Enhydrobacter sp.: one gene and its partner. The protein of the gene in region 1 binds, or shares a complex with, the protein of each later gene. Links are inferred from orthologs where the notes say so. Each region holds a gene or a part of one and is shown on either strand. Other genes may lie near its edges.

Region 1 (2,904 bases):
GTCCTCGAAGCCATGATGCCGTACTTCACCTACAAGTTCGGCAATGCCCATTCGCGCAGCCATGCCTACGGCTGGGAGGCCGAGGAGGCCGTCGAGAAGGCGCGGGCGCAGGTCGCGAAGCTGATCGGCGCCGACGAGAAGGAGATCATCTACACCTCGGGCGCCACCGAATCGAACAACCTCGCGATCAAGGGCGTTGCCGAGTTCTACAAGGATCGGCGCAACCATATCGTGACCACGGTGACGGAGCACAAATGCGTGCTCGACACCTGCCGCCATCTCGAGCAGCAGGGCTTCGCGGTCACCTATCTGCCGGTGCGGAAGAACGGCCTGGTCGATCTCGAGACGCTTCGCGCGGCGGTGACCGACAAGACGGTCGTCGTGTCGGTGATGGCCGTGAACAACGAGATCGGCGTCATCCAGCCGCTGGCCGAGATCGGCAAGATCTGCCGCGAGAAGGGCGCGTTCTTCCATACCGATGCCGCGCAGGCGGCGGGCAAGATCCCGCTCGACGTCAACGCCATGAACATCGACCTGATGAGCATCTCGGGCCACAAGATCTACGGACCCAAGGGCATCGGTGCGCTCTATGTCCGTCGCAGGCCGCGCGTGCGGCTGGTCGCCCTGATCAACGGCGGCGGCCAGGAGCGCGGCTTCCGCTCCGGCACGCTGCCGACGCCGCTGTGCGTGGGTCTCGGCGAGGCCGCCGAGATCTGCATGAAGGAGATGGACGCCGAGGCCAGGCGGCTCACGAAGCTGCGCGACCGCATGCTGAAAGGGCTGCAGGCCAGGCTGCCGGAAATCTACGTGAACGGCGACCTCGACCAGCGCATTCCGGGCAATCTCAACATCAGCTTCGCCTATGTCGAGGGCGAGTCGCTGATGATGGGAATCAAGGGGCTGTCGGTCTCGTCCGGATCGGCCTGCACGTCGGCCTCGCTGGAGCCGAGCTACGTGCTGCGCGCGCTCGGCGTCGACGAGGAACTGGCGCATACGTCGCTGCGCATCGGCCTCGGCCGGTTCACGACCGAGCAGGAAGTGGACACGGCGGTCGACGAGCTGGTGCGCCACGTCACCAAGTTGCGGCAGATGAGCCCGCTCTGGGAAATGGCCCAGGAGGGCATCGACCTGAAGTCCATCGAATGGGCGGCGCACTAGCGTCGCCGGAAGAGCTCTGAGGAGAATGTCATGGCCTACAGCGAGAAGCTGATCGATCACTACGAGAACCCGCGCAACATCGGGTCGCTCGACAAGAATTCCGAGGATGTCGGCACCGGTCTGGTGGGTGCCCCGGCCTGCGGCGACGTGATGAAGCTGCAGATCAGGGTCGGCGCCGACGGCCTGATCGAGGATGCCAAGTTCAAGACGTTCGGCTGCGGCTCGGCGATCGCCTCCTCCTCGCTCGTCACCGAATGGGTGAAGGGCAAGACGATCGACGAGGCCGAGACGATCAAGAACACCGACATCGCCAAGCACCTGGCGCTGCCGCCGGTGAAGATTCACTGCTCGGTCCTGGCCGAGGATGCGATCAAGGCCGCCATCGCCGACTATCGCGCCAAGACCGCGAAGAAGGCGGAGCCTGCGACGCAGGACGAGACGGTGACCGTCGCCGCCAAGTAACGGCCAGGTGATGATATCGAGTTCGGAGCAGAGTTCATGAGCACGCCGATCGTCACGGATGCCCCCAAGCCTGCCGTAGCGCCGAGGCCGCGCCGTCCGCGCCCGCAGGTGATGACGGTGACGCCGGCTGCGGCCGAGCGGGTGAAGGCGCTGATCGAAGGCCGCGGCAAGCCGACCGCCGGCATCCGCATCGGTGTGCGCAGCAAGGGGTGCTCCGGTCTCTCCTACACGCTGGAATTCGCCGACAAGCAGGAGCCGATGGACGAGGTGGTCGACACGGCGGGGATCAAGCTCCTGATCGATCCCAAGGCCTCGCTGTTCGTGATCGGCACCGAGATGGACTATACGGAAGAGAAGCTGAAGTCGGGCTTCGTGTTCAGGAATCCGAACGAGAAGGGGCGCTGCGGCTGCGGTGAGTCCTTTCACGTCTGACAGACCGAAGCGTCGGGATCATGGATCATTTCGCGCGGCTGGGAATGCCGGCGGCGCTCGATTTGGAGGCCGCCGAGCTCGACAAGGCCTACTTCGCCCGACAGCGCCAGTGGCATCCCGACCGCTTCGTCGCCAGACCGCCTGAGGAGAAGGCGCGGGCATCCGCCGAGGCGGCGGCGCTGAACGACGCCTACCGCACGCTGAAGGACCCGCTGAGCCGCGCGATCTATCTCGCGGGCCTCAAGGGGGTCGAGCTCCCGGGTGACGGCAAGACCATCGACGATCCCGAGCTTCTCATGGAGGCCATGGAGGCGCGCGAGGCGTTGCAGGAGGCGGACACGATCGAGGCCGTCGAGGCGTTGGCCGGGAAGGCGCGCGGCGACATGGCGAATGCGCTGTCGGCCCTCTCCGGTTTGTTCTCGCGGGACGACAGGGGCGCTCTCAGAAAAGCGCTCCTTCGCCTGCGCTATCTCGACAAGTTCGCCGAGGAAGCGCGGGCGCGACGGACCAATCTCGAACGAGCGAAGGCATGACCCTGCTTGAGATCCACGAACCGGGCGAGACGCCCCTGCCACATGCCGGCGAGGGCACGCTGGCGGTCGGCATCGATCTCGGCACGACCAATTCCGTGGTGGCGATCGCACGCGACGGCAAGCCCGCCGCCCTGCACGACGAGACGGGCCGGTCGCTGGTGCCGTCGGTGGTGGGCTACCCGCAGTCGGGCGGCGTCGTGGTGGGCGATCGGGCGCGCGTGCTGATGGCGCAGGAGCCCCGTAATGTGGTGGCATCGGTGAAGCGCCTCATGGGACGAGGTGCGGCCGATCTCCACGCGGTGGCCGGCGTGCTGCCCTA
Region 2 (5,484 bases), 430 kb from region 1 along the record:
CAGCGCATGGCGCTCTCGTCCAAGAGCCATGCTGTCGATCTGCTGGTGATGACGGCAACACCGATCCCGCGCACGCTGATGCTGGCCGCCTATGGCGATCTCGACGTCTCCAAGCTCACCGAGAAGCCGGCCGGTCGTCAGCCCATCGATACCCGCACCATTCCGTTGGAGCGCATCGGCGAGGTGGTCGATGCCGTCGGCCGCACGATCGCTACGGGAGCGCGCATATACTGGGTCTGCCCCCTGGTCGAGGAGTCGGAGGAAGTCGACCTTGCCAACGCCCAGGAACGCCACCGCCTGCTCGGTGAGCGCTTTCCCGGCAAGGTCGGGCTGGTCCATGGGCGGATGAAGGGGGCCGAGCGCGAAGCTGCGATGGCGGCCTTCGCCGACGGCCGGCTTTCCATCTTGGTGGCGACCACGGTGATCGAGGTCGGCGTCGACGTGCCGGCGGCGACAGTGATGGTGATCGAACATGCCGAGCGCTTCGGCCTTGCTCAGCTCCATCAGTTGCGTGGAAGAGTCGGCCGCGGCGCCGCCAGGTCGACCTGCCTTCTGCTCTATGCGCAGCCACTCGGCGAGACCGCAAGAGCCCGCCTTGGCATCATGCGCGAAACGGAGGACGGGTTCCGCATCGCCGAGGAGGATTTGCGGCTGCGCGGCGCGGGCGAGCTGTTGGGCACGCGACAGAGCGGCCTGCCGGATATGCGGCTTGCCGACCTTTCCGCTCACGCCGACCTGCTCGAGGCCGCCCGCGACGATGCCCGACTGACGATCGAGCGCGATCCCGATCTTCGGTCGCCGCGCGGCGAGGCGCTGCGCGCCCTGCTCTATCTCTTCCGCCGCGACGACGCCGTGCGCACGCTACGTGCCGGTTAGCCCTGTCCGAGCTTGGAGACGTAGCTGCGAAGAGCGTCGTGGGCGGCATCGAACGCCTTTTGCGCGTCCTCGTGCTTCTTGGCGATGCCCTGAAGATCGTCCTCCTGCTGGTCGAGCATGCCGAGGTAGCGGCGCTGCAGGTCGCTGTTGGCCGGCACGCTCGCGAGGTTCTCGCGCACGCGGGCCTGCTCCTGCACGATCTTCTGGTGCTGGCTCTCGACCTCCTTGAGCTGGCGCCGGGCGTCGGCGACGGCCTGCTGAAGCTGCACGACCTTGGCCAGCGCCTCGCGCGTCTTGCCGTCGAATTCCTGTGCCGAGGCGAGGACCTTGATCTGGTCGACCGGTCCGTCGATCAGGCGCAGCACCTGCTGCTGGGTCTGCTCCTGGACCACGTCGAACACCTGCGTCTGCTCACCGCCTGCCAGCTTGAACAGCAGGCGGTACTTGCCCTCACTGATCTCGACGCCCTTGGGATCGGGCTTGACCAGCGTCCAGCCCGGCAGGCGCGTCTGGGTCACGATCAGGTCGCGGGTGGCGCGCGACGGTCCGCGAATGCGGTAGGTGACCGTCTGGCGCTGCCGCCGGCCATAGCGCAGGACACCGTCGGCGATGGTACCGTTTGCGATCTGCTCGGTTCGCGCCGCGTCCTGCTCGATCGTGATCTTGTCGTCGAGCGCAAAGGGCAGCAGGCGGGTCTCTCCGACCGGCAGGCCGGCAAGCTCGGCATCGCCGGCGTACGTGAGGTCGCTGCCCTTGCCGCGCTGGTAGATGGTGACGATGCCGGGCGGCAGGCCGGTCTCGCCGTCGTTGGTGAGGCGCACGGCCGCGAGCGGATTGCGCGCCGCGGTTTCAGGCTGGTAGAGCGCGATGCGCTGGCCGGCCACTTCGCGATCGAGGAACGGAACGGAGAGCGTGCGGCCGTTCTCGACACTGACGGGCCGGGGGAACTTGAACGTCACCTGCGTCACCGCCTCCTGCGCTTCGAGCTGCTCGGCGGCGGCGGCAAGCTTCGGCAGGGCGATCGCCGCCTTCGGCGCCTGCTCGCCGTAGCGTTGCGCGGGAGCAGCCGGAGACGGCGCGGGCGGCGGGGGCGGCGCGGCCATCGCCACTGCACCGCGATCCACGGTCGGCATCAACCGCCCGGCGACTTCGATCGGCAGCTCGGGGCGGTGGGCGTAGTAGGCGTCGTAGAGCGCCTGGTGGAAGGCCACCGGCCGGCCGGAAACAAGCGTCAGCTCGACATCCTTCCAGTCCCGGCCGCTCAAATTCTCGATCGTGGCCCAACCCTGCAGGATCGACCGCGGCGTTCCCGCATCGGGCGGCAGAGTGAGCCGATAGGACGCCTTCCAGACAGGGACCGCGACGATATAGGCGACGCGCACGTTGCGCTTGCCGTCGCCGCGGATCGAAAGCTCGAGCGTGCGGGCGTCCCTCGCCCGGTTGGACTGCAGAGCAAGCAAAGCCTGGCCGATCTTGTCGCGCAGAGTCGGATCGGCGAACTGCAGGCTCTCCGCCTCCTCCAGCACGAACTGCTGCAGCCCGTGGTCGGTAAGGAGCGTCACACGAGTGCGCTTTGCGGCGGTCTTGCCGTCGCTGCCGCCGGGCGCGGCGGTTTCCTCGACCGACACGATCCGCCCCGTCATCGCCCGGCTGCCGCCAACGGAAACCTCGGCCCCCTTCAGCGCATCGAGCAGCGTCGCCGGCGTCTCGAGCGCCATCTGGTCGAACGGCAGATCCTTGAAGAGCTGCCTGAGCGGCTCGCGGCCCGGCAGGCTGAGACCGCCGACATTGCCCTTGTCGTCGTAGACGACGAGACTCTTCAGCACATCGTCGACCTGGTCGAGCGGCACGGTGAGCCTCAGCTGTGCCTCGCCTTCGACCGCCGCCTCGTACTCGAAGTAGCCGAGACCGCCCGACGACAACATCACCCGCTTGAGCGTGAGATCCTGAGCCGAGGCAAATGCGGGCAACGCCAGAAAACCCAGAAGGGCAATGGCGGTCAGCAAGCGTCGCATGAGGTCTCCCCCCGGAAACTCTAATCGCCGCAACGGTGATCCGGGACTATGACACAACCGCGGCAGGCGCGGGGAAAGTTTAGGAAAGCGCGTCCTCGAGGGCCTCGAACGGCAGCAGCACGCATTCATGGCGCGACTTGTGTTCGCGCACCGGGACGAAGGCCACGAAGGGCTCGTGTGGCTCGCCGACTTTCCGACCGATTGCCCGCTCGGCGTCATGCCGGAGATCGGCGACGCCGGCCGCATCGCGCCCGACGACGACCGATGCCAGCGCCGATGCCGAGGCCTGGCAGAGCAGGCAGCCGCGCACCTGATGGGCGATCTCCGCGATCTTCCCCTCGCCGTCCAGCGTGACGTCGATGCTCACGCGATCGCCGCACAGCGGGTTGTCGCGGCGTGCCGACTTCGTCGGCGACGCGAGCTTGCCCGCTCCCGTCTTCGCCTTGGCAAGCGCCACGATGCGCTCCTGGTAAAGCCGGTCGCTCATCGCAGGGTCTTCGCTGCGTGCCGGACGCCGGCCAGCAGGGCATCGATATCGTCGTTGTCGTTGTAAGGCGCCATCGAGGCGCGAGTCGTGCCGTCGAGATCGAAACGATCCATCAGCGGTTGCGCGCAGTGATGGCCGGCCCGAACCGCCACGCCGAAAGCATCGAGGGTCTGCGCCACATCGTGCGGATGCACGCCGTCGAGCATGAAGGACACGACGGGATAGCGGTTCTGCAGGCTGGCCGGCCCGAGAAGGCGTGTTCCGTCGATCTCTTGCAGGCCGTCCATCAGCCGCTGCACCAGCGCCATCTCGTGGTCGTGGGCTGCGCTCCAGTCGAGCGCCGCCATCCATTTGCAGGCCGCCCCGAGGCCGATGGCCGGGCCGATCGGCGGCGTGCCGGCCTCGAACCGGCGCGGCGGCGGGGCCCAGGTCGTCTCCGCGAGCGTCACGCGGCCGATCATCGAGCCGCCGCCATGGAACGGCGGCATCGCCTCCAGAAGCTCGGGCCTCGCCCACAGCACGCCGATGCCGTTCGGGCCATAGGCCTTGTGGCCGGCGAAGGCATAGAAATCGATCCCGAGTCCGGCGAGATCGAGCGGACCGTGCGGGGCGCGCTGGGCGCCGTCCAGCATCACTTTGGCGCCGACGGCCTTCGCCGCCTCGACGACTGCCCGCACGTCCAGCAGCGCGCCGGTCACGTTCGAGACATGCGCAAGAGAAACGAGCTTCGTCTTGTCGGTCAGCAAGCCTGGCAGCGCAGCGAGGTCGATGCGGCCGTCGGCCGTTACCGGCACCATGTCGAGCTCGACGCCGCTTCTCTGGCGCAGAAGCTGCCAGGGCACGATATTGGAATGGTGCTCCAGCTCCGAGAGCAGGATGCGGTCACCGGGCTTCAGCAACTGGCCGTAGGAATAGGCCACGAGGTTGATCGCTGCCGTGCAGCCGCCGGTGAAGACGATCTCCAGGGGCTGCACGCCCAGGAACTTCGCGACCTCGGCGCGGGCATTCTCGTAGGCCTCGGTGGCGCGCTCGGCCAGGCGATGGACGCCGCGCAGGACGTTGGCGCGGCCGGTCGTCTCGTAGGCGCGCACGGCATCGAGGACGGCCAAAGGGCTCTGCGCCGAAGCTCCGTTGTCGAGATAGTGAATGGGCCGGCCATCGATGATCTCCGACAGGATCGGAAACTGGCGGCGAACAAAGGCGACGTCGAAACTCATGGCGGACTCTGCACTGTTCCTCCGGCCCTGAACGCCGCCAGCGCCTCCGGCGTGTCGATGTCGGTGAGGGCCGCCTCGCCTGCCATCTCGACCTCGCAGACGAGATCGGCATGCTCGCCGATCAGGTGCTTGGCGCCGCTGTCGCCGGAGAGATTGGCCATCTCCGCGAAGAAGCGTCGGTCCCACAGCACCGGATTGCCGCGCTTGCCGCGGACCGTCGGAACGCAGATCGAGCGGCCTTCGACCGGATTGAAGGCGGCCAGCAGCCGGTCCAGCAGCGCGGTGTTGACCGCGGGCATGTCACCGAGCTGAACGACGGCCGCGTCGATATTCTTGCCCAGTGCGCCGATGCCGGTTCGCACCGACGTGCTGAGGCCGCCGGCGAAGTCGGGATTGATGACGAAGCGCAGCTTCGACTCGGCTGGAACAGCGCCTTCGATGACCTTTCTCACCTCGTCGGCCATGTGGCCCAGCACGACCACGACCTCGACCGCCTGCGAACTCGATGCCGCTTTGACGGCATGCACGACCAGCGGCGCGCCATTCGCGTCCGCGAGCAGCTTGTTGGGGCCGCCCATGCGGGTGGAGCGACCGGCGGCCAGGATCACGATGGCGACGCGCGGCGCCTGCTGCGGGCCGGCCTCCTCGCCATCGCCCTCGTCGCGGGGCTGAGGACGGGTCGAGATCTCGGCCAGCAGGCCGCCTGCTCCCATGCGCACCAATTCGGCGCGACCGACCGGCAGGCGCGCGGCCAGGCGCTCCAGCACCATGTCGAAGCCGTTGTATTTCGGCGACTTCGCGCAGCCGGGCAAGCCCAACACCGGCTTGCCGTCGAGCTCGCCGGTCAGCAGCAGATTGCCGGGATCCACCGGCAGGCCGAAATGGGTGA

What was found. The genes of interacting proteins can lie anywhere in the genome.
Region 2: the proteins of iscU (region 1) and OJF58_RS23860 are in contact, whole or in part, in a solved structure (PDB 5XT5), measured with the Bacillus subtilis proteins. The link is inferred for Enhydrobacter sp. from one-to-one orthologs.

What each region holds. Positions count from the first base shown.
Region 1 is NZ_CP126889.1:5,214,729-5,217,632, reverse strand. It holds iscU (Fe-S cluster assembly scaffold IscU), read left to right. Parts: upstream 1-1,188; coding sequence 1,189-1,620; downstream 1,621-2,904. Other genes in the region: hscA (Fe-S protein assembly chaperone HscA), read left to right, coding at 2,582-2,904; hscB (Fe-S protein assembly co-chaperone HscB), read left to right, coding at 2,073-2,585; OJF58_RS25935 (iron-sulfur cluster assembly accessory protein), read left to right, coding at 1,657-2,052; OJF58_RS25945 (IscS subfamily cysteine desulfurase), read left to right, coding at 1-1,158. UniProt on the Bacillus subtilis protein: Part of the SUF-like system that mediates the biosynthesis of iron-sulfur (Fe-S) clusters. Acts as a sulfurtransferase and thus transfers sulfur from SufS to SufB.
Region 2 is NZ_CP126889.1:4,783,231-4,788,714, reverse strand. What follows is about bases 2,486-5,484. They hold OJF58_RS23860 (SufS family cysteine desulfurase), read right to left. Parts: upstream 4,596-5,484; coding sequence 3,375-4,595; downstream 2,486-3,374. Other genes in these bases: OJF58_RS23855 (molybdopterin-binding/glycosyltransferase family 2 protein), read right to left, coding at 4,592-5,484; OJF58_RS23865 (iron-sulfur cluster assembly scaffold protein), read right to left, coding at 2,971-3,378; OJF58_RS23870 (DUF4139 domain-containing protein), read right to left, coding at 2,486-2,891. Also shown: ATP-dependent DNA helicase RecG, read left to right, coding at 1-876; more of OJF58_RS23870, read right to left, coding at 873-2,485. UniProt on the Bacillus subtilis protein: Type II cysteine desulfurase that acts as the initial step in the SUF-like Fe-S cluster assembly pathway.